Regions from separate parts of the Arthrobacter sp. StoSoilB22 genome, predicted to be linked through region 1. Evidence: riboswitches for the same ligand, from Rfam matches in the RefSeq annotation. Region 1 holds a riboswitch; each other region holds the start of a gene.

Region 1 (6,995 bases):
CGAAGGCCCCGGAAACCATGCGGTTTCCGGGGCCTTCGACGTTAAGGTCAATCCTGTAAAGAATCAGGCTCTTCAGCATCCGGCCGGGATCAGGCGTCCACTGGCTTGATGGCGTGGATGCGGTCCAGTATGGAGTTTTTCAGGTTCTCCGGGGCGGATTCAGTGCATGACCGCTTAACCATGGTGCGGATGAGGCACTCAAGGTCATACTGCTCGGCGCACTCCTCGCAGGTATCCAAGTGCTGCTTGATCTCAGTGAGATCCTCGCGGGTCAATGCGCCGTCGAGGTACTCGTAGATCCGTTGCATTCGCGTATCGTCGCAATCGCCCAATCCCTGGCAGTCGCTCATTTCTCTTTCTCCTGATTGTTGCTTCCGGCCGCGGCCTGATCTTCGGTTTGGGCCCTGAAGCCCCGTTCGGCGGCATAGTCCGCCAACATATCCCGCAGCATCTTCCTGCCGCGGTGCAACCGTGACATGACCGTGCCGATCGGGGTATTCATAATCTCTGAAATTTGTTTGTATGCGTAGCCCTCAACGTCCGCGAAGTAGACCGCAAGGCGGAATTCCTCAGGAATCGACTGCAAAGCGTTCTTCACGTCGGAGTCAGGGAGGTGATCCAGTGCTTCGGTCTCTGCCGACCGTAAGCCTGCCGAAGTGTGCGACTCCGCCTTGGCCAACTGCCAATCCTCGATCGTGTCCGAGTTGGACTGCAGCGGCTCACGCTGACGCTTCCGATAAAGGTTGATGTAAGTGTTGGTGAGGATCCGGTACAGCCAGGCTTTGAGATTAGTTCCCGGCTTGTACTGATGGAACGCCGAAAACGCCTTGGTGTAGGCCTCTTGGACCAGATCTTCGGCATCGGAGGGGTTGCGCGCCATACGCATGGCTGCCGAATACAACTGGTCCACGTACTGCATGGCGTCACGCTCAAAGCGTGCCCGCCGCTGTTCCGGGGTTTCCGAAGCAGGATCGACGTCGTTTGCCGCCGTCGCGTCATCATCCGCGCCGGCTGCCTGGTACTTGGCCGCTGCGGCCGGTTCAGTGGTGCTCATCGTTGCCAAGTCTACTGTCAGCTGCCGCGATTCCGGCTGCATTCCATATCCAGGCTCCGGCAGCACCACCCGGTCCTTAACCAAAGTCAAAAAACCCACTCCGTTCAACAGGCGGCACACACCATGCCGCAGTCCGGTCTCCGCCGCACCTGTGGTTCACAACGGTGGCCGCCGGGTAAATATTCCGCAAAAGTGCAAGACTAGATCAGACTGCACCCCTTGAACACAACATTCACCGAACTAATGTGGCAAGCCATCAGGAGGCAAGACATGTCTGTTATCCGTTTTCTCGCACGTCCCATGCTCGCGTCCAGCTTCGTCGTCGCAGGGCTGGACAAGCTCAGGAACGCGGACGACACTGCGAAGCAACTCTCTCCCGTCCTTCGTCGCGCCTCCGAATCGCTGCCCTTCAAAGCTGACGAAAAGACACTCGCGCGCGTCCTCGGCGGTGCACAGTTGGGCGCCGGCGCTTTGCTCGGGCTCGGGAAACTATCACGCTTTGCCGCCACGGTTCTCGCTATCACTTCGGCACTGAACTCCTATGTCGAGTGGCGTTCGGCCGACATCAGCACCAAGGAAGGCCGGAGCGCCCGCAAGGCGCAGTTGCTGAAGAACATTTCCCTCACGGGCGGCGTGCTTCTTGCCGCAGTTGATACCGACGGCCGTCCGAGCATTGCCTGGCGGGCAGAACACTTGGCGGCCGATGCAAAAAAAGTGACAGGCAAGCAAATCAAGCGCGCAGACAAAGCAGTTCGCAAGGCCGTAGACAACGCAGTTGGAGCATAAGGAAGCATGACCGGCACCACCTCCGCTAACACCGAATCAGCAAAAGCCGCCACCACGCTGCCCTTGTGGCCGGCGCCTCACGCCAAGGGGCCAGTGGACGCAACGGTGACGGTCCCAGGTTCAAAGTCGCTAACAAATCGGTTCCTGGTGTTGGCGGCTTTGGCGGATGGTCCCTCACGGTTGAGGGCTCCCCTTCACTCGCGCGACTCCGCACTGATGATCCAAGCTCTCCAGCATCTGGGTGCCACCGTCAAGGAGGTACCCGGCGACGGCCACTTCGGTCCGGACCTGGAAATTACTCCGTTGGATCCGGCTGCACCCGGAGCTGAGACGGCAATCGACTGCGGGCTCGCAGGAACCGTTATGCGGTTCGTTCCCCCGTTGGCTGCGCTGCGTCACGGCGTCACAGTCTTCGACGGCGACCCCCACGCCCGCAAGCGGCCCATGGGGACCATCATCGAAGCCCTGATCGCCCTCGGAGTCCCGGTGGCAGCAGATGGCGGCAGGACGCCGTCGTCCCTTCCCTTCGCTGTGGACGGTACCGGCGAAGTTCGGGGCGGCCACCTGGTGATTGATGCCAGCGCTTCCTCGCAGTTCGTTTCCGCGTTGTTGCTGGTGGGTGCCCGGTTCGTTGAGGGCCTGCATCTGGAACACGTGGGCAAACCCGTTCCCAGCTTGGACCACATCACCATGACGGTGGAGGTCCTCCGCAGCGTGGGTGTCACGGTGGACGATTCCGTACCCAACCACTGGCGTGTCTCGCCCGGCCCCATCCGGGCCTTTGACCAACGGATTGAACAGGACCTCTCCAACGCCGGACCCTTCCTCGCCGCGGCGCTGGCCACACGTGGCACCGTCCGCATTCCCAATTGGCCTGCCGGCACCACGCAGGTAGGCGATCAATGGCGGAGCATCCTGGCTGCCATGGGTGCAGAAGTAACGTTTGACGACGGAACGCTGACAGTGACCGGCGCGGCCGAGATCAAAGGTGCCGACTTCGACGAAACCAGCGAACTGGCGCCTACGGTCGCCGCATTGTGCGCCCTGGCCAACGGGCCCTCACGGTTGACCGGCATCGCCCACCTCCGGGGACACGAAACCGACCGGCTTGCCGCGCTGGTTGCCGAGATCAATGGCCTCGGAGGCGATGCTGAGGAAACCGCCGATGGCTTGGTGATCCGCCCGGCTGCCCTTCATGGAGGCGTCGTCCACAGCTACGCCGACCACCGCATGGCTACTGCCGGCGCGATCCTTGGTCTGGCCGTCGAAGGCGTACAAGTCGAAGACATCGCCACGACGTCAAAAACCATGCCGGAATTCCCACAGATGTGGGCGGCCATGTTGCAGCAAACAGATGATAGCGACGATCTTGATGAGGCCAGTAACTGACCATGGGCCGTGACGCACGTTCCTGGGACGAATCCGACGTCCGGATCCGTCCCAGCAAAAAAGGATCCAGGCCCCGCACCAAGGACCGCCCCAGCCACGATGACGCCGTGATAGGCAGAATCATCACTGTGGACCGCGGGCGCTACCGGGCAATTGTTGGCGAAGATTCCGCCAACGAGCGGATCGTGATTGCAGCCCGCGCCCGTGAGCTGCGGCGAAATCCCGTTGTCCCAGGGGACTTCGTCGCGCTGGTAGGTGACGTCTCCGGGTCCCCCGACACTTTGGCGCGGCTTGTCCGGGTGGAAGAGCGGAAGACGCTTCTTCGCCGCAGCGCTGACGATACCGACCCCATAGAACGGGTAGTTGTAGCCAACGCCGATCAGCTTGTTGTGGTTGTTGCGGCGGCCAACCCGGAACCACGCACCGGGTTTATTGATCGTGCCCTGGTTGCGGCATACGACGCCGGCATCGAGCCGTTGCTGCTGATCACCAAGGCGGACGTCAAGGATCCGGCGGAGCTCCTTGCCAATTACCTGAGCTTGGACTTTCCCGTGATTATCAGCCGTACGGCTGACTCCGAGGCCGGCGGCATTGATGCCCGCTCGGATGATGGACTCTCAGCCCGGCTGGACAAGGACGCCGTATCCCAGCTCCGCTCACATCTAGGTGGCAAAGTCACCGTCATGCTGGGCCACTCGGGTGTCGGCAAATCCACCATGGTTAACGCACTGACGGGGGCGGAGCGCGCCACGGGCGGAGTCAATGCGGTGACGGGCCGTGGCCGGCACACCTCATCCTCGGCCTTGGCGCTGAAGCTGGACGACGCCCCGTCCGGCAGCTGGATTATCGATACGCCCGGCATCCGTTCCTTCGGCCTGGCGCATGTGGACCCGGACCGGATCCTCCATTCGTTCCCGGACCTTGAGCCCGGCACGGAAACCTGCGACCGCGGCTGCAAGCACAGTGCAACCGCCACCAATTGCGGGCTGGATGCATGGGTGAACGATGGCCACGCAGGACCATCAGGAGTAGCACGGTTGGCCTCCCTGCGCCGCCTGTTGGGTGCAGACCCAAGACTCGAGGCGAAAGAGACCAAGGAACTGGGCACCGTCAACTGATCGTTACCGGCTTCACGTCCCCAATGAGGCGAACGATTCAGGATAGTTTGGTGGCATGACCCATCCCGTTTCCACGTACAACGATGACCTGCGCCTGGCCCACGTCCTCGCTGATTCAGTCGATGCCCAGACCATGGATCGCTTCAAGGCACTGGACCTCAAGATCGAAACCAAGCCCGACCTCACGCCGGTCACTGACGCTGACAAGGCCGCTGAGGAAGCTATCCGCGGCCAGCTGTCCCGCTCGCGCCCACGTGATGCGGTCCTGGGCGAGGAGTTCGGCAGCAGCGGCCACGGCTCGCGCCGTTGGATCATCGACCCCATCGACGGAACCAAGAACTTCGTCCGGGGTGTTCCGGTGTGGGCAACGTTGATTGCCCTCGTGGACGACGGCGAACCTGTGGTGGGCGTTGTGAGCGCCCCGGCATTAGGGAAACGCTGGTGGGCCGCCAAGGACATGGGCGCCTACATGGGCCGGTCCCTCGCCTCGGCCACGCGCCTCAAAGTTTCCAACGTCTCCAGTTTGGCTGACGCCTCCATGTCCTACTCCAGCCTCTCGGGCTGGAAGGAACGCGGCAATCTTGACGAGTTCCTGGACCTCACCGAAGATGTTTGGCGCACGCGCGCCTATGGTGACTTCTGGTCGTACTGTCTCGTGGCCGAGGGCGCAGTGGACATCGCCTGCGAGCCTGAGCTGAACCTTTATGACATGGCAGCACTCGTCCCCATCGTCACTGAGGCCGGTGGCCGTTTCACCTCCCTGGAAGGCGAAGACGGTCCCTTCGGCGGCAATGCGCTGGCCACCAACTCGATCCTTCACTCCGAGGTCCTCAAGCGGCTCAACCCCGGCTTGGACGATCTTCTCTAGTCCTCCTGCAAACCAGCAGGAACGGAATATTCGACGGCGGCAGCCCCCTTTTGGGGGTCTCCGCCGTTTTTTATTCGACGAAGCGGGCATTTTGGCTCCGACGTAACAAAGGGCTTAACAATCGGCAGCGGCTTTGGAAGGGCCCCCGGACGTGCTTTAGCCTTTTTACAGGTCACGAGTGCCAGCGCTAAACCCCGGTTAGCTGGCCGGCAACCCTCCATTCGCGGTGGGGTGCCCCGGGTGACGACCCGGCCGGTCCGGAACGGATGCGGCAAGCGCGGATTCCCTATGGGGGTCCCTCTTGAGTGAGGTCCTATGAGCACTGTCACGTTCGACTCAAACATCATTCCGTCCTTCGCCGCAGAAACCACAGCAGAGACAGCTGCCGCTGCACGGCCGCTGGCCGCTGTTACCGGCGCCGAGTTGCAAGCGCCCCTGATTCAGGGCGGACACGTTCGCTACGCAAACCTCGACTACGGGGCATCGGCTCCGGCGTTGACCATCGTCTCGGCCTACCTCAACGAAGTCCTTCCCTACTATGCGAGTGTCCACCGCGGTGCGGGCTACGCCTCCCAGATCAGCACCTCGGTGTACGAAAATTCACGGAACATCGTCCGCGAATTCGTTGGCGGGCGGGCAGATGATTCTGTCATCTTCACCCGGAACACCACGGACTCCTTGAACCTGCTGGCCGGCTGCCTTCCGCTGATTGACGGCAAGCCCGCAGGTGAGGTCCTGTACCTGGATATCGAACACCACGCCAACCTGCTTCCGTGGCAGGGTGTCCCGCACCGCAGCGTCGTAGCGGCACCAACCTTGGCCGAGACCCTGGACAAACTCCGCGGGGAGCTGGCCCAAGGCGGTGTCAGCCTGCTTGCGGTGACCGGAGCCTCCAACGTCACCGGTGAGATCCTACCCATCGCAGAGCTTGCTTCCCTGGCCCACCAGTACGGTGCACGGATTGTGGTGGATGCCGCCCAACTCGCACCGCACCGTCGGATCAACATCACCGAGGCAGACGTGGACTACGTGGTCTTCTCCGGACACAAGCTCTACGCCCCCTTCGGCGCCGGCGTTGTGGTGGGCCGTCCCGACTGGCTCGACGCCGGCACTCCGCACCTGGCCGGTGGCGGCGCGGTCCGTGAAGCCCGATTGGACTCCGTTAGCTGGGCGGCAGGCCCTGCGCGGCACGAGGGCGGCTCGCCCAATGTTCTGGGTGCCGCAACCCTCGCCCGTGCCACCCAGGTGCTGGCCGGGTTGGACCAGGACGAGTGGCACGCCCATGAAACCGCCATCCGCTCCTACTTGGTGGAAGGCCTGGAAGCCATCGACGGCGTGACCGTGCACAAGATCTTTACAGACTCCTTGGACACCATCGGTGTGGTCAATTTCTCCGTCGAAGGATTCGACGCCGGATTGGTGGCCGCCTACCTGGCAGCAGAGCACGGAGTGGGCCTGCGGGATGGCCGCTTCTGCGCCCACCCGCTCCTCAAGCGCCTGGGGCTCCCCTCAGGCTCTCTGCGTGCCAGCTTCGGCGTCGGCTCCCGGTTGGAGGACGCTTCCAGGCTGCTCGCAGGCATCCAAGGGCTCAAGCGCGACGGATTGGGTTGGGACTACGTGGTGGACGAGGGCCGATGGGTTCCCGCCAATGACCACCGCACCTACCCCGAATGGGCGCCCAACACTCCGGGCACTGCGGGAGCAGCTCCCTGCACAGTCGACTAGAAAACACACAGTCGACTAGAAACACTGTGGACCAGGCACACTGTGGACCAGGCGT
Region 2 (6,995 bases), 1.4 Mb from region 1:
CCGAAGCGCGGGTGCACTCCGCCCCGGACAGCGTCCACTCCCAATGCCGCGGAAATTCGTTCGGTAGTGGCCAAAAGGCCATCTCGTTCACAGGCGTAAGAGACGTGATCCATGCGCATGGCTTCATCTTGGCACTTTGTGATCAGTGTCTCAGCTAAGTCAAGCCTAACTAAGGTGGGATCTGTGTAACTTTCGCTATGGGCGTCATGCGAGGACGCGAAGAGACCGAAAGATTCCATCGGCGTCATAAAGCTGTTCTGACTTCCGGACAGTTCCTAGACTGGCCCCAGTTCAGCTGCACCACACTGCTTGCCAAACCCATGCGTCACGAACAGGAGAACTCCATGTCCCAAGGATGGTCTTTCGAAACCCGCCAAATCCACGCAGGCCAGGAGCCGGACTCAGCCACCGGAGCGCGCTCGCTTCCCATCTACCAGACCACGTCCTTCGTGTTCCCCAGTGCCGAGAGCGCTGCCAACCGCTTCGCCCTGGCGGAGCTCGCACCCATCTACACCCGGATCGGCAACCCGACGCAGGATGCCGTGGAGCAGCGGATCGCGAGCCTGGAAGGTGGCCTGGGAGCACTCCTGCTTAGCTCAGGACAAGCCGCGGAGACGTTCGCCATCCTGAACATCGCTGAGGCCGGCGACCACATCGTGGCGAGCCCCAGTCTGTACGGCGGCACCTACAACTTGCTTGCACACACTCTGAAGAAATTCGGCATCTCAGTCACCTTCGTGGAGGACCCGGACAACCTGGATCAGTGGCGTGACGCCGTCCAGCCGAACACCAAGCTGTTCTTCGGCGAGGTTGTCTCCAACCCTCGGCAGGACGTGCTGGACATCGAGGGCATCGCACGCGTCGCCCACGAGGCCGGCGTGCCCCTGATCGTGGACAACACCCTGTCAACGCCGTACCTCATTCGTCCCATCGAGTGGGGCGCTGACATTGTGGTCCACTCGGCAACCAAGTATCTGGGCGGTCACGGTTCCGCAATTGCCGGTGTGATTGTGGACTCCGGCAACTTTGACTTCGGCAAGGACCCGGAACGCTTCCCCGGCTTCAACACCCCGGACCCCAGCTACAACGGGCTGGTTTACGCCAGGGACCTCGGCAAGGACGGTGCGTTGGGTGCCAACCTCTCCTACATCCTCAAGGCCCGCGTCCAGTTGCTTCGTGATCTCGGCTCGGCCGTGTCTCCGTTCAACGCCTTCCTCATTGCCCAGGGGTTGGAGACCTTGAGCCTGCGCGTGGAGCGTCACGTAGCGAACGCCACCAAGGTAGCTGAGTGGCTTGAAAGCCACGACGACGTCGAATCGGTCGCCTACGCGGGCCTGCCATCCAGCCCGTGGTATGACCGTGGCCGGAAGTACGGACCCAAGGGCACGGGGGCAATCGTTGCCTTCAACATCAAGGGTGGCGTGGAAGCGGGCAAGCGTTTTGTGGATGGTCTGGAACTGCACTCGCACGTTGCCAACATAGGTGACGTCCGCTCGCTGGTCATCCACCCGGCGTCGACGACGCACAGTCAGCTGACCGCGGAGCAGCAACTTGTTGCCGGCGTCAACCCGGGCCTGGTGCGCTTGTCCGTCGGTATCGAGCACGTAGATGACATCATCGCGGACCTCGAAGCCGGATTCCGGGCTGCCAAGGGCGCCTGACGCCCACGGCCCAACGCACCAGACCGACTGCCGCCCGCGCCGACGAAAATTCGCCGGGCGGCAGCGGCGGGTGCTCGTAGGCGAACGAAATGACCTTTGACCGTCACACTGTTGTCACATTCTTCGCCAGAACCCCCCTGTGTTTCCTAGACTCTTCGTATTAGGTCATGAGTGCCAGCACACAGCCCCGGCTTGCTGGCCGGCAACCCTCCTCCGCGGTGGGGTGCCCCGGGTGAAGACCTGGCCTGTTCGCACGCAAGGCGACGGGCAAGCGCGAGGTTAAGGTGTCAAAGGAATGACCATTACTGCTACAGCCCTTCCAAAATCCGGAGAAGAAGACGGAACCGTCAAGTACGCCGGCATCGGCCCACTGGAACTTGAAGCCGGCGGATTCCTCCCCGACGTCGTACTCGCCTATGAGACCTGGGGGCAGCTGAACGCGGATGCCTCCAACGCGGTGCTCATCCAGCACGCACTCACCGGCAGTACGCACGTAGCCCGCGGAGCCACGGACGAGGAAGGATGGTGGGAGCAACTCGTTGGTCCGGGTGCCACCATCGACACCAACAAGTTCTTTGTCATCTCCATCAACATCGTGGGCGGCTGTTACGGCAGCACCGGTCCATCATCCGAAGCCCCGGATGGACGCCCGTGGGGCTCGCGATTCCCGCTGGTCACCCTGCGCGACAGCACAGAGGCAGAGTCGCGCCTCGCCGATACCCTGGGAATCGACGCCTGGCACGCCGTATTGGGCGGATCCATGGGCGGCGCACGCGCCCTTGAGTGGGCTGTGACATACCCCCATCGGGTCAAACGCTGCGCAGTCATCGCAGTAGGCGCCTACAGCACGGCCGAGCAGATTGCTTTTGCCCAAGCACAAACCCTGGCCATCAGGCAGGACCCGAATTTCAACAACGGCGACTACTACGGTGGCCCCGCGCCTGAGCACGGTTTGGCTTTGGCCCGGCGCATCGCCCACATCACCTACCGCTCGGCACTGGAGCTGGACGTCCGCTTTGGCCGGCAAGCCCAGCACCAGGAGACTCCGCTCGCCGCCGCAGCATTGGGCGAGCGGGGCCGGTATCAGGTGGAAAGCTACCTGGACCACCAAGGAACCAAACTGGTCCGCCGCTTTGACGCCAACAGCTACATCGCCATCACCGAGGCACTGATGTCCCACGACGTCACCAGGGGGCGCGGATCGTTGGAAGCGGCGCTTTCGGGTGCCACGGCGGAGTTCTTCGTGGCGGCTGTGGACAGTGACAGGCTCTACTTCCCGGCCCAGTCCCGGGAACTGGCCGCTGCGCTGCCTGGCGAGGTGCCGGTCCACGTCATTGAAGCGCCGATCGGCCATGATGGCTTCCTCACCGAAATCGGCCAGCTCTCAGCCCAGCTCCGCGAAGCGTTTTTCGCCTAAACGCTGGTGTGCTGACCCTGCTTAAACGGCAAGGAACGTCCGATGCCAGGCAGTTCAGCCATTCATGATCTCGCCGCGCTGCCGCATGTAATCCTCCATGGCGATCTCGCCGTTGCTAAATTTTGTATCCAGCTCGGCCAGCTTGCGAGCCCGGTATCCTTGCGGCTCGGACCCGCTCGTCGAGGCGAACGGGGTGGGGGATGACGGGTTCGACGGCGGCACGGACTGCGGCGCGTCATCCACAGGGCGGATGACGGTGGGCTCGGACGGGTAGCCCGGGTAGCCCGGTGAAGGGTACCTTTGCGCCGGGTAGCCCTGTCCCGGGTAATCCTGCTGCTGGTAATTCTGCGGCGGATACCCCGGTCCCGGCAGGTTCTGCGGCGGGTACCCCGGGCCGCGGAAGGTGTCGTTCTGGATCCGGCGCGCCCGGGAGCGGTTGTACATGCGGATTCCGAGGGGAATCAGCCACGAGCAGACGATGATCCAGAAGATCAGATTGTTCACAGTGCAGGCCTCCTAGGTCTTAACCCAGCTTAGTCCTGCCACCTGGACGCGGCCCGTCTCCCGGAACAAGCCCCTGCTATTTCACACCAGCTTGGTCTCCATGCCCAGGAACCGGCCGTAACGATCCGCCTCTGCCTGCAAGGCGTCCTGCTCTTCCGCAGTTGCCGGCCGGTTCATTCGCACGTCCAGCTCGCAGACTCCGCCGGAGAATCCGTGACGCCACCATCCGGCCAACCGGCCATCCAGCAGGACCACGTGCATGGGTCCGTTATCCTCGGGGAAGTATGGCGCCGTTCCGCCCAGGAAGTGCCGGGACTGCGAGTAGCCCATCACGTACTCGTCGTAGCACTGGATAAGGTCAATGCGGGGGAGCGCAGGGTCCGCAGTCGTCCAGGGATGGTCCCCGCTGGCGAGGGTGTCTACTTCCTCCGCAGCCAGATAATACTCAAGTCCATCGAGCAGAAGGGCGCCCAAGCTGCCGGGAGAGATGTCCTGGGCCACCTGAACTCCCCGCTTCACGTCTTTCATGGTCAACCCGGACCACACCGCACAGTCTTTGACTGTTGCGGGGCCCCGGCTGCTGAAGTATCGCAGCGCCAATTGCCCAAGTGCCTGTTCACGATCCTCCCCGGCCAACGGTGAGGTTAGGAACCCGGGAACGCGTTCCTCGAACAAGGCATACGTTTGTTTCAGGGCGCCGCCGGCGGAACGGACGGGGGAGCCGCTGACCAGAACACGGCTGATTTCTGCGTGCATGAGGTGATAGATGAAGCCCAGGCCCTTGCTGGGGAAGCCGGCTTGTCCCAGGACTGCGGCCAGTTCCTCCCGCGTTTTGTGGGCCCCGTCCGCCACGGCCGCGGCCAGGATCCGGCCGCTTGCGGCAGCAGCGTCCTCATCGATTCCCGTCTGGCGGTACATGCCTTTGTTGCCTTGGTGGAGGCGGTCTGCGGACAATCCCATCAACCAGCCGAGGTCGTCCCGGTGCACGAAGTGCCAGGTGGGGCGGAGGATGTGTGTCCGCAGGATGGTTCCGTCCGCTACGGCCTGCTCCACGTCCGCGGCCGTGACCACCGGTGGCGAGCCGGCGGAGCTTCTCTGCGCGAGGGTCCACCTCGCATAAGCGAACTCCTGTGACTGGACGGCCAGGAGGTTACGGACCACGTCCGCGGGGCCTCCGGCGTGGGGGGCCCGCAGTTGTTGCCGCCGGAGCCGTATCCGCCGGACGCTCTCCGCGGACAGGGAGCTACCACCCGGCATGGCGGACCTCGCGGCGAAGAAGCGTCACGTCAGCGGCGTGGCAGCAGGGTGCCGGTGGAACCGAAGACGGGACCCGGCGTCGGACGTTTTGGACTGATGCCATCGCCGGAGGACTGATGCCGAAGCCTCCGGATCACCCATGGGACAAAGTACTCGCGGGCCCAGACGAGGTCCGAAGACCTCGCCTCACGCCACGTGCGCGGCGGAAGGGACTTTGGCATCAGGGGCTCAAGAGTGTGGTGGACGTTCAGTGCGTCCAGCACCATCATGGCGATGGTGTGATGGCCCAGCGGGGAGAAATGCAGGCGGTCGGCATCCCACATTTGGGGGTCTGCCAGCTGCCGCAAGGACCACATGTCCGCGATGATGGCGTCGTGGCGTGCAGCCACGGTCCGGAGGTTCTCGTTGTAAATGGCAACCTTGCCGCGGATACGCCCCAGAACCGATGCTGCCGTGTCCGGGCCGTTGAAAAGGACCACGGTAGCGCCGCCGGAGCTCAGCTCAGCCACAGCGGCGTCGAGCTTTTCGGCCAATAGGTCGGGATCCCCGCCTGGGCGGATGAGGTCGTTGCCGCCAGCTGAAATGGATACCAAGTCAGGCTGCAGCTCCAAGCACGGGCCCACTTGTTCATCGATGATCTGCTGCAACAGCCTGCCACGGATGGCAAGGTTGGCATAGGCGAAGTCGTCCTGGCCGCGGCCCAATTCCTCGGCCACTCGATCCGCCCAACCACGGTGACCGCCGGGGTTCCGGGGTTCGGGATCGCCGATGCCCTCGGTGAAGGAGTCACCCAAGGCCACATAGCGGGTCCATGGGTGCTTTTGAACGGGTTCGTGGGGCTCCGGGACGGGCTCGCCCGGCTTCAGTAAAGGATTGTTCTCACTCACGCTCATATCCTGCACCGTGACGTCGACCCTACGCCACCGTAGGTTGTTACTTGTGGGTAACTGCAAGAATGGAGCCATGACTGAAGCACCCGCCTTTCCAGCCCCCGTTGTCCTGTGGTCCCACGATGAAGCAGAGCGCGCAGGCAAGCCGCTGTTGGTCCTGCTGCACGGCTACGGCTCCAACGAGGAGGACCTCTTCAGCTTGGCCGGGTTGCTTCCCGAAGGCTTCGTAGTGGCTGCCCTTCGCGCGCCGATGCCCATGGGGCCGGGCTTTACGTGGTTCCCTTTGACAGCATCGATCGACTACTCACTGGACGCCGTGAAGCACGCAGCCGAGTATGCGCTCGAATGGCTGGACACGGTCAAAGCAAACCACTCGTCAGTGACGTTGCTGGGCTTCTCCATGGGCATGGCGATGGCTACCACCATGCTCCGCTACCGTCCCGCGGACTTCGCCGCCGTCGTCGGGCTTTCAGGCTTCGTGATCGACGCCGGCGCTGACGCCGCCTTCCGGGACAGTGAACTGGACGGATCGTTGCCCATGTTCTGGGGCCGTGACCAGCAGGATCCCGTCATCACCCAAGACAAGATCGAATACACCATGGGTTGGGTGCGCAAGCACGTTGACCTCACCAAAGTGCTCTACACGGGGATGTGGCACGGCATCAACCAGCAGGAGATCGGACACGTGGGCGAGTTCCTCACCCATAAGGTCCTCACTGATTGAGTTTTTTGTACAGATAACGCCCCTAAGAGCCGTTCTGGAGGGCGTTATCTGTACAAAATCTCAGTGCGTCAGGCTGCGGTGATCCGGACCGTCTGGCCGTTGACGGTGACGGTATCTCCGACGTGGAGTTGGCGTCCGCGGCGGTCATCAATTTCGTTGTTGACCTTAACCAACCCGTTCTTGATGAGCTCCGTGGCTTCAACGCCGTCCTCCACCAGATTGGCGAGCTTCAACAGCTGGCCCAGGCGGATCATGTCGTCGCGGATGGGGATCTCTTCAATTTCGGGGTTGCTCATAGAGCAATGATGCCTGAAGTAGTGTGGTGACGGTGCCGCAGCCTTCTCCCCGTCCCACCCTCCCGCTGGTCATTGGCCTCCCTATTGCCGTAGCGACAGGCCTGGTCATCCCGCTTCAAGCAAGGATCAACGGGGCCCTCGGCGCGAAACTGGACGACGGCATCGCCGCATCTGTGGTGAGCTTCACCACAGGGCTCCTGCTCATCAGCGCCATCTCCCTTGCCACGCCCAGGGGCAGGGCCGGCC
Region 3 (6,995 bases), 1.1 Mb from region 1:
CGGAGCGTCGAGGTCGAACTGCTTGAAGTCGATGACGGAGAGGTAGGAGATCGAGTTGAGCTGGCTGTCGATGACTCTCTGGGTGAGTTCACGCCGCTGCGCCCGCAGCTCCTGTGCCTCGGCTGTAGAACCAACAACGGTGGGCTTCAGGACGAAAAGTACCTTGACGTCGTCGGGATTTCGGCCGGCCTTCGCAGCTTCCGCGCGGATCGAGTCACGGTAGGACTTCATCCCGTCAACCCCACGAGCGAGGGCAATGGCGACGTCGGCATGGCCGCCTGCGAATGCCTTGCCCCGGGGCGAGGCACCAGCCTGAACCAACACAGGTTCCTCAGGCAGGGGCGCCGTGTTCAACGGGCCTCTGACCTTGAAAAAGTCTCCTTGGTGGTTGATGGGGTGCACTTTGTTATGGTCCGCGAACACCCCGGCTTCAACATCCTCAAGCACGGCCCCAGGTTCCCAACTCCGCCAAAGGCGCCTGACGACGTCCACGAACTCCTCCGCTTTCTCATAGCGGAGATCGTGTTCAATCTGCTGGTCCAGCCCATAGTTCTGTGCGGCGAGGTCGCTGCCGGAGGTGACGACGTTCCAGCCGAGCTGTCCTTCTGAAAAGTGTTGCAGCGTGGCCAGGAGCCTGGCGGCGGTGAAGGGCGGGTAGAAGGAAGCGCTGACCGTGGGCACGATTCCTAGGTGCTCCGTGGCGGAGAGAAGGTACGGGACCAAGGCAAGGGGATCGTGCTTAGGTGCAAACGAGGCGTGGGCCAAGGAAACCTCGGCCGTACCCCCATAGGTGTCCGGAACGGTGAGGGAATCTTCAATGATGAACAGGTCCAAGCCGGATCGCTCAAACGCACGGACGGCCTCCTGATAGAGGGCGGGCTTCTTCCAGTCGTAGCCCAGGCCATAGCCGGGAGTCCCCCAACCCTGGACACCGAAACCGTGGCCCACGAACCATCCAAAGTGCAGCATGGGCTTGAGTGTAGAACTGCTTTGTCCGTTCACCGCGACCTGATTTCATGCGAAGTTACAGGGGGTCGTACTGGGTCAATTATGCTCCCGGGACGTCACATTTGGGCCCCGCCCATGACGGTATGGATTTCCACATACGGCGTTCGCCTTGTTCCGCAAACACCATGCGTCCGGAATGATCGCTGTATGAGTTCAGCCACCCGCACTTCCGCCAAGGACCGCCTTTGGGGCGTCTGGGCACTCAAGGGGTACAAACGTGAATGGCTGCGGCACGACGCCGTGGCGGGTGCTGCGCTCTTTGCCCTGCTGGTGCCTGCGGGCATGGCCTACGCGCAGGCGGCCGGTTTGCCACCCGTCACAGGGCTCTACGCCACGGTGATTCCGTTGCTGGTTTACGCCGTAGTGGGGCCTTCGCGCATTTTGGTCCTGGGACCCGATTCATCCCTTGCCCCCATGATTGCCGCAGCTATTGTTCCGCTTGCGGCCGGCAGTAGTGAGAGATCGGTGGCACTCGCCGGGCTGTTGGCTGTGTTGATCGGGGTGATCATGCTCGCGGGCTCCGCACTGAATCTCGGTGCCATCACCGGGCTGCTGTCCAAACCCATCAGGCTCGGATACCTGAACGGAATCGCCTTGCTGGTGGCGTTGTCCCAGCTCCCGGCGTTCCTGGGGATTGAGGCCGACGGCGACATCTGGCAAAAACTCGCGAAGGTCACCACCGGGTTGCTTGGCGGCGGGGTCAACGTCACCGCGCTGCTGCTAGGCGTAGGTTCCCTGGCCCTCATTTGGATCCCGCGGCTGCTGAAGTGGAAGGTACCTGGCGTCCTGCTGGCGGTGGTCGGCTCCTGCATTGCAACGGCTGTTTGGGGCCTGAACGACGACGTCAAGGTCACCGGGGTTTTGCCGCAGGGGCTGCCGATGCCCGCGCTCGGCGGCATTGGCTGGGCTGACGCTCTGATGCTGCTTCCCGCTGCGGCCGGTATTGCCCTCATGGCTTTCGCGGACACTGGCGTCCTGTCCCAGACATTGGCAGCGAAGGAAGGAAAGAGAGTCTCGGGCAACCGGGAGATGGCGGCGTTGGGGGCAGCCAACGCAGCCACAGGGTTGTTGGGCGGATTCCCCATCTCCGGCAGTGCATCCAGGACCCCGGTGGCCGTGGATGCTGGTGCCAAATCCCAGATGACCGGGGTGGTTGGTGCGGGGCTGGTTCTGGCTTTCATGCTGCTGGCTCCCGGAGTGACCGGGTACCTGCCTTCGGCCACCCTGGCGGCCGTCGTCATCGCTGCGGCAATTGCCTTGGCCGACCCCGCCGGTGTTAGGCGGCTCTTCAGCCTGAGCCGAAGCGAATCCGTGGTCATGCTGGCTGCGTTCCTGGGCGTTCTCACCGTTGGGGTACTGCAGGGAATCGTCGTAGCCATAGCCTTGGCACTTCTGGACTTTGTTCGGCGGGCCTGGGATCCGTACCGGACAGAACTCGGCGCCGAAGAAGGGCTCCCTGGCTATCACGATCTGGAGCGGCACCCCGAAGGTGAGCGCATCCCCGGACTCCTCATCCTCCGCTTTGATGCGCCCCTGTTCTTCGGTAATGGGCAGGTCCTGGCTGCCTTTGTCCGGGAGCAACTGGACGAAGCCCCGAAGGAGACCGCGGATCCGGTTACCCATGTCATCCTCGCCGCGGAGCCCATCACCGGGATCGACACTACGGCGCTGGATGACCTGGTCACATTGGACGAATGGCTGGCCCGCAAAGGCGTGGATTTAGTGTTCGCCGAACTGAAGGGGCCTGTCAAAGACAAACTACTCCGCCTGGGCACTGCAGCCCGTTTTACGCCCGAGCACTTCTTCCCCACTGTGGGCGCAGCCGTGCGCGCACTGAAAAACGCATAAGGGAAGCACCGCCGATTACGCAACATGACGGCCGGACACCAGCCCGCAAGTGCAGCCCAAGGCCCGTGGATGTTACGTTTTTCTTGAGTAATGAGTACCAGCGCGAAGCCCTGACTTGCTGGTCGGCAACCCTCTCTCCGGCGGGGTGCCTCAGGTGACTACTCGGCGTATCGACAACTCGAACTGCAAGCGTGACTGAGGAGCACCAGCTATGCCTGAACCCACTGAAGAAAAACTTTCCTATCGCCTGATTACTGGCCCGGACACCCGTGATTTCTGCGAGCGGATCCACAGCGCCCTCGCCGAGGGCTATGTGCTCCATGGCAGCCCGGCTGCCACGTTCAACGGCACGGACGTCATTGTTGCCCAAGCAGTGGTGCTGCCCGCCGCGATCGCCAATGCCGATGCCGCCGTTGCCAGTGCCGTTGACCAGCTTGAGAGCGACGACGACGAAGCAGCATTCGAGGGACACGCATGAGCTACGCAGGTGACCTGACCCCGCAGGATGCGTGGGCCAAACTCGAAGAAGGTGCCATCCTGGTGGACGTCCGCACCGAGGGCGAGTGGGCCCACATCGGTATCCCCGACACCAAAGCCACGGAAAACGATCCCCTGTTCATCCAGTGGAACCTCGCCGGCGGCATCCCCAACTCCCGCTTCATCGAGGACTTGCGTCAGCAGGCACCCGAGGACCACGGCGTTGAGCTGGTGTTCCTATGCCGTTCCGGCCAGCGCTCCATCTCCGCAGCCATCGCCGCCACGCAAGCCGGTTTCACTGCCTACAACGTCTTGGAGGGCTTTGAAGGTGAACCGGACCGCTATGGTGAGCGCACCGTCAACGGTTGGAAGAACCGTGGCCTGCCGACGAATCTGGGGACTGAGTAAGTGACTTCTAATCCCGATGCCGCCGGGTGGAGCCCTGATACCCAGGCCGTCCGCGGTGGCCTTGACCGTACCAACTTCCAGGAAACGTCCGAGCCCGTTTTTCTGAACTCCGGTTTCGTCTACGAATCCGCTGCTGCCGCCGAGCGCGCCTTCACCGGTGAGGACGAACGTTTCGTTTACTCCCGCTACGGCAACCCTTCCGTTGCAACGTTCCAGGAGCGGCTGCGCCTGCTCGAAGGAACCGAAGCCTGCTTTGCGACTGCGTCAGGTATGTCCGCGGTCTTCACTGCCTTGGGTGCCCTGCTGGCTGCCGGTGACCGCGTGGTTGCCGCCCGTTCCCTGTTCGGTTCCTGCTTTGTGATCCTCAATGAGATCCTGCCACGGTGGGGCGTTCACACGGTCTTCGTAGACGGCCCGGACTTGGAGCAGTGGCGCGAAGCCCTCTCCGAGCCCACTACCGCGGTCTTCTTCGAATCTCCGTCCAACCCCATGCAGGAGATCGTGGACATCGCTGCGGTCAGCGAACTGGCGCATGCTGCCGGGGCCACCGTGGTGGTGGACAACGTCTTTGCCACGCCCCTGCTGCAACGCTGCGGTGAGCTGGGAGCGGACGTCATTGTTTACTCCGGCACCAAGCACATCGACGGCCAGGGACGCGTCCTTGGCGGCGCGATCCTGGGCACCAAAGAATTCATCGACGGCCCCGTCAAGCAACTCATGCGGCACACCGGCCCTTCACTATCCGCGTTCAACGCCTGGGTTCTAACCAAGGGCTTGGAGACCATCGGACTGCGTGTAAACCACAGCTCGGCATCCGCATTGAAGATCGCAGAGTGGCTCGAGCAGCAACCCGCCATCAGCTGGGTCAATTACCCGCTGTTGAAGTCTCACCCGCAGTACGAACTTGCGGCGAAACAAATGAAGGCGGGCGGCACCGTCCTGACCTTTGAGCTATCTCCTTCGGCCGGACGATCAGCCAAAGAGGCTGCCTTCGCCTTGCTCGACGGTCTCTCCGTCATTGACATCTCCAACAACCTAGGCGACTCCAAATCCCTCATCACCCACCCTGCCACCACCACCCACCGGGCCATGGGACCGGAGGGGCGGGCGGCGATCGGGCTTTCGGATGGTGTCGTCCGCCTCTCCGTAGGGCTTGAAGATGTAAACGACCTCATCCTGGATCTGGAGAAGGCCCTCAAACAGGTCTAACCTTGCTGCCATGAGCGGGAACCATCCCTATCGCCGTGCCGGAGCGGTCATCGTTGCCGGCACGGTGGTGTGGTTCGTAGGAATCTCTCCAGTCTCACGCGTTTACATCACCCCCAACAACGCCGAGCGGCTGCGCATGCTCACAGCCGGACAGCGCGGCTGGATCGTGGGTCAGCACCTAACCGCCGCGGGAACAGTTGCAGTGCCGGTGGGATTCGCCGCCTTCGCCCGCGCTGTTCAGGACCAACGCCCTGTTCAGGACCAAGATGCCGTTCAAGGAAACGCATCGCATCGGAGGGCGAGGAAGTGGGCTTTCGGTGCAGCCGCCGCCTTACTCGCGGGCGCCCCGTTCTTCGTCTCAAGCCTCGCCCGGCGAGCATCCGACCTTGAAGGGTTCGCCTACCGCAGGGGATCCAACGCGCCGTTCCTGGCGTACTCCGGGCTGCATGTTGTGGCGTTGGCCGCGCTCGGCGGGAGCCTTCTTTCCTTACCCGCAAGCCGCTGGATTGGTATCACGGCTGCGGCCAGCGCACCCGTTTACGGTGCCATCCTGGCAGCCAAAAAGGACATCCCGCCGTTCTGCTTCTATCTGGTGGAGGGACTCGTCGGCGCCTACCTGATGACGTGGGAAGAACAGGACGCAAAGGCCGCCTGACCCGGGTCAGCATGGGAGGTCGTTCCTGATGCGCGCGGGGGCAGTACCACGCATTCCGCGTCAGGAGGCCGAGAGGGGACAGGGCTGAGGCCGGCTCCCGGTCCGTTCCGCACCAGTTCCCGCCATCCGCACCAGAGGTATCTGGCGCAAACGGCGGAAACGGGAGCGCCAAAAGCACTAACGGGTGCCGCCGGATGTCCCGGGAGCGCCAGCGTCAGTCCTGGAAGTACTCGATTTTCGCGCCAATGGTGTTCAGTCGCTCTGCAAGGTCCTCATAGCCGCGCTCAATCACGTAGATGTTGCGAAGTTCGGAGGTGCCCCTGGCTGCCAACATGGCAAGGAGCAGGCAGGCGGCCGGGCGGAGAGCCGGCGGGCAGCCGATTTCCGCGGCACGCCATTTGGTGGGTCCGTTGACGTAGATTCGGTGCGGATCCAGCAACTGCACCTGTGCGCCCAATTTGTTGAGTTCGGTCAGGTAGATGGCACGGTTCTCGTACACCCAGTCGTGGATCATGGTCTGGCCCTCGGCGTTGCCTGCGATCACTGCGAAGAACGGCAGGTTGTCGATATTCAGGCCGGGGAACGGCATGGGGTGGATCTTGTCCTGTGGGGCGTGAAGCTCCGACGGCTTGGTGGTGACGTCCACCAGCCTGGTGCGTCCGTTGCGTGCCATGTATTCCCCGGATACCTCGAGGTTCTGGCCCATCTGTTCCAGGGTGGCAAGCTCAATTTCCATGAACTCGATGGGCACCCTGCGGATGGTGACCTCTGAGTTGGTCACGATGCCTGCGGTGATCAGGCTCATGGCCTCAATCGGGTCTTCGGACGGGAAGTACTCAATGTCCACATCAATGGCGGAACGCCCGGTGATCTTCAGCGTTGTGGTCCCCACGCCATCAATTTCCACACCGAGGCCCTGCAAGTAGAAGCAAAGGTCCTGCACCATGTAGTTAGGGCTGGCGTTGCGGATGATGGTGGTGCCTTCACGGTGGGCGGCCGCCATGATGGCATTCTCCGTGACGGTGTCGCCGCGTTCGGTCAGGACGAAGGAGCGATCGAGATCGTCGGCGGGAGGAGCGGTCACGGAGTAGAAACCGGACTTCGCCTCCACTTCGAGGCCGAACTGGCGAAGCGCCTGCATGTGAGGTTCCACCGTGCGGGTTCCGAGGTCGCAGCCACCGGCGTAGGGAAGAAGATATTCGCTGGTTTCGTCCAGGAGGGGACCCAGCAGCATGATGACGCTGCGGGTACGCCGGGCGGCGTCAACATCCATGGACTCGAGATCCAGTACCTCGGGGCGCCGGATGCGGAGGTCGCTGCCGTTGAGCCATGTACATTCCATGCCGATGGAGGTCAGCACCTCAACGATCCTGTTGACTTCCTCGATCCG

The links. Region 1 has a riboswitch for S-adenosylmethionine ahead of LDN70_RS13455 (aminotransferase class V-fold PLP-dependent enzyme). Riboswitches for the same ligand answer to the same signal wherever they lie in the genome.
Region 2: it holds a riboswitch for S-adenosylmethionine, as region 1 does, so the genes downstream of both, metX (homoserine O-acetyltransferase MetX) here and LDN70_RS13455 (aminotransferase class V-fold PLP-dependent enzyme) in region 1, are expected to answer to the same signal.
Region 3: it holds a riboswitch for S-adenosylmethionine, as region 1 does, so the genes downstream of both, LDN70_RS18450 (DUF1737 domain-containing protein) here and LDN70_RS13455 (aminotransferase class V-fold PLP-dependent enzyme) in region 1, are expected to answer to the same signal.

What each region holds. Positions count from the first base shown of each region.
Region 1 covers NZ_AP024652.1:2,882,416-2,889,410, forward strand. Annotated here, with positions in the region: gene rsrA (mycothiol system anti-sigma-R factor) at 90-350, opposite strand; gene LDN70_RS13430 (sigma-70 family RNA polymerase sigma factor) at 347-1,144, opposite strand; gene LDN70_RS13435 (DoxX family membrane protein) at 1,325-1,840, shown strand; gene aroA (3-phosphoshikimate 1-carboxyvinyltransferase) at 1,847-3,229, shown strand; gene rsgA (ribosome small subunit-dependent GTPase A) at 3,232-4,347, shown strand; gene hisN (histidinol-phosphatase) at 4,403-5,215, shown strand; SAM riboswitch class IV at 5,386-5,499, shown strand; gene LDN70_RS13455 (aminotransferase class V-fold PLP-dependent enzyme) at 5,531-6,940, shown strand.
Region 2 covers NZ_AP024652.1:1,502,811-1,509,805, forward strand. Annotated here, with positions in the region: gene LDN70_RS07080 (VOC family protein) at 1-119, opposite strand, end outside; gene LDN70_RS07085 (bifunctional o-acetylhomoserine/o-acetylserine sulfhydrylase) at 345-1,661, shown strand; SAM riboswitch class IV at 1,825-1,941, shown strand; gene metX (homoserine O-acetyltransferase MetX) at 1,957-3,078, shown strand; gene LDN70_RS07095 (hypothetical protein) at 3,133-3,582, opposite strand; gene LDN70_RS07100 (winged helix DNA-binding domain-containing protein) at 3,664-4,839, opposite strand; gene LDN70_RS07105 (SGNH/GDSL hydrolase family protein) at 4,869-5,732, opposite strand; gene LDN70_RS07110 (alpha/beta hydrolase) at 5,803-6,453, shown strand; gene LDN70_RS07115 (RNA-binding S4 domain-containing protein) at 6,522-6,749, opposite strand; gene LDN70_RS07120 (DMT family transporter) at 6,773-6,995, shown strand, end outside.
Region 3 covers NZ_AP024652.1:3,977,963-3,984,957, forward strand. Annotated here, with positions in the region: gene LDN70_RS18440 (NtaA/DmoA family FMN-dependent monooxygenase) at 1-1,002, opposite strand, end outside; gene LDN70_RS18445 (SulP family inorganic anion transporter) at 1,156-2,856, shown strand; SAM riboswitch class IV at 2,943-3,054, shown strand; gene LDN70_RS18450 (DUF1737 domain-containing protein) at 3,068-3,334, shown strand; gene LDN70_RS18455 (rhodanese-like domain-containing protein) at 3,331-3,741, shown strand; gene LDN70_RS18460 (O-succinylhomoserine sulfhydrylase) at 3,742-4,950, shown strand; gene LDN70_RS18465 (hypothetical protein) at 4,961-5,605, shown strand; gene LDN70_RS18470 (UDP-N-acetylglucosamine 1-carboxyvinyltransferase) at 5,820-6,995, opposite strand, start outside.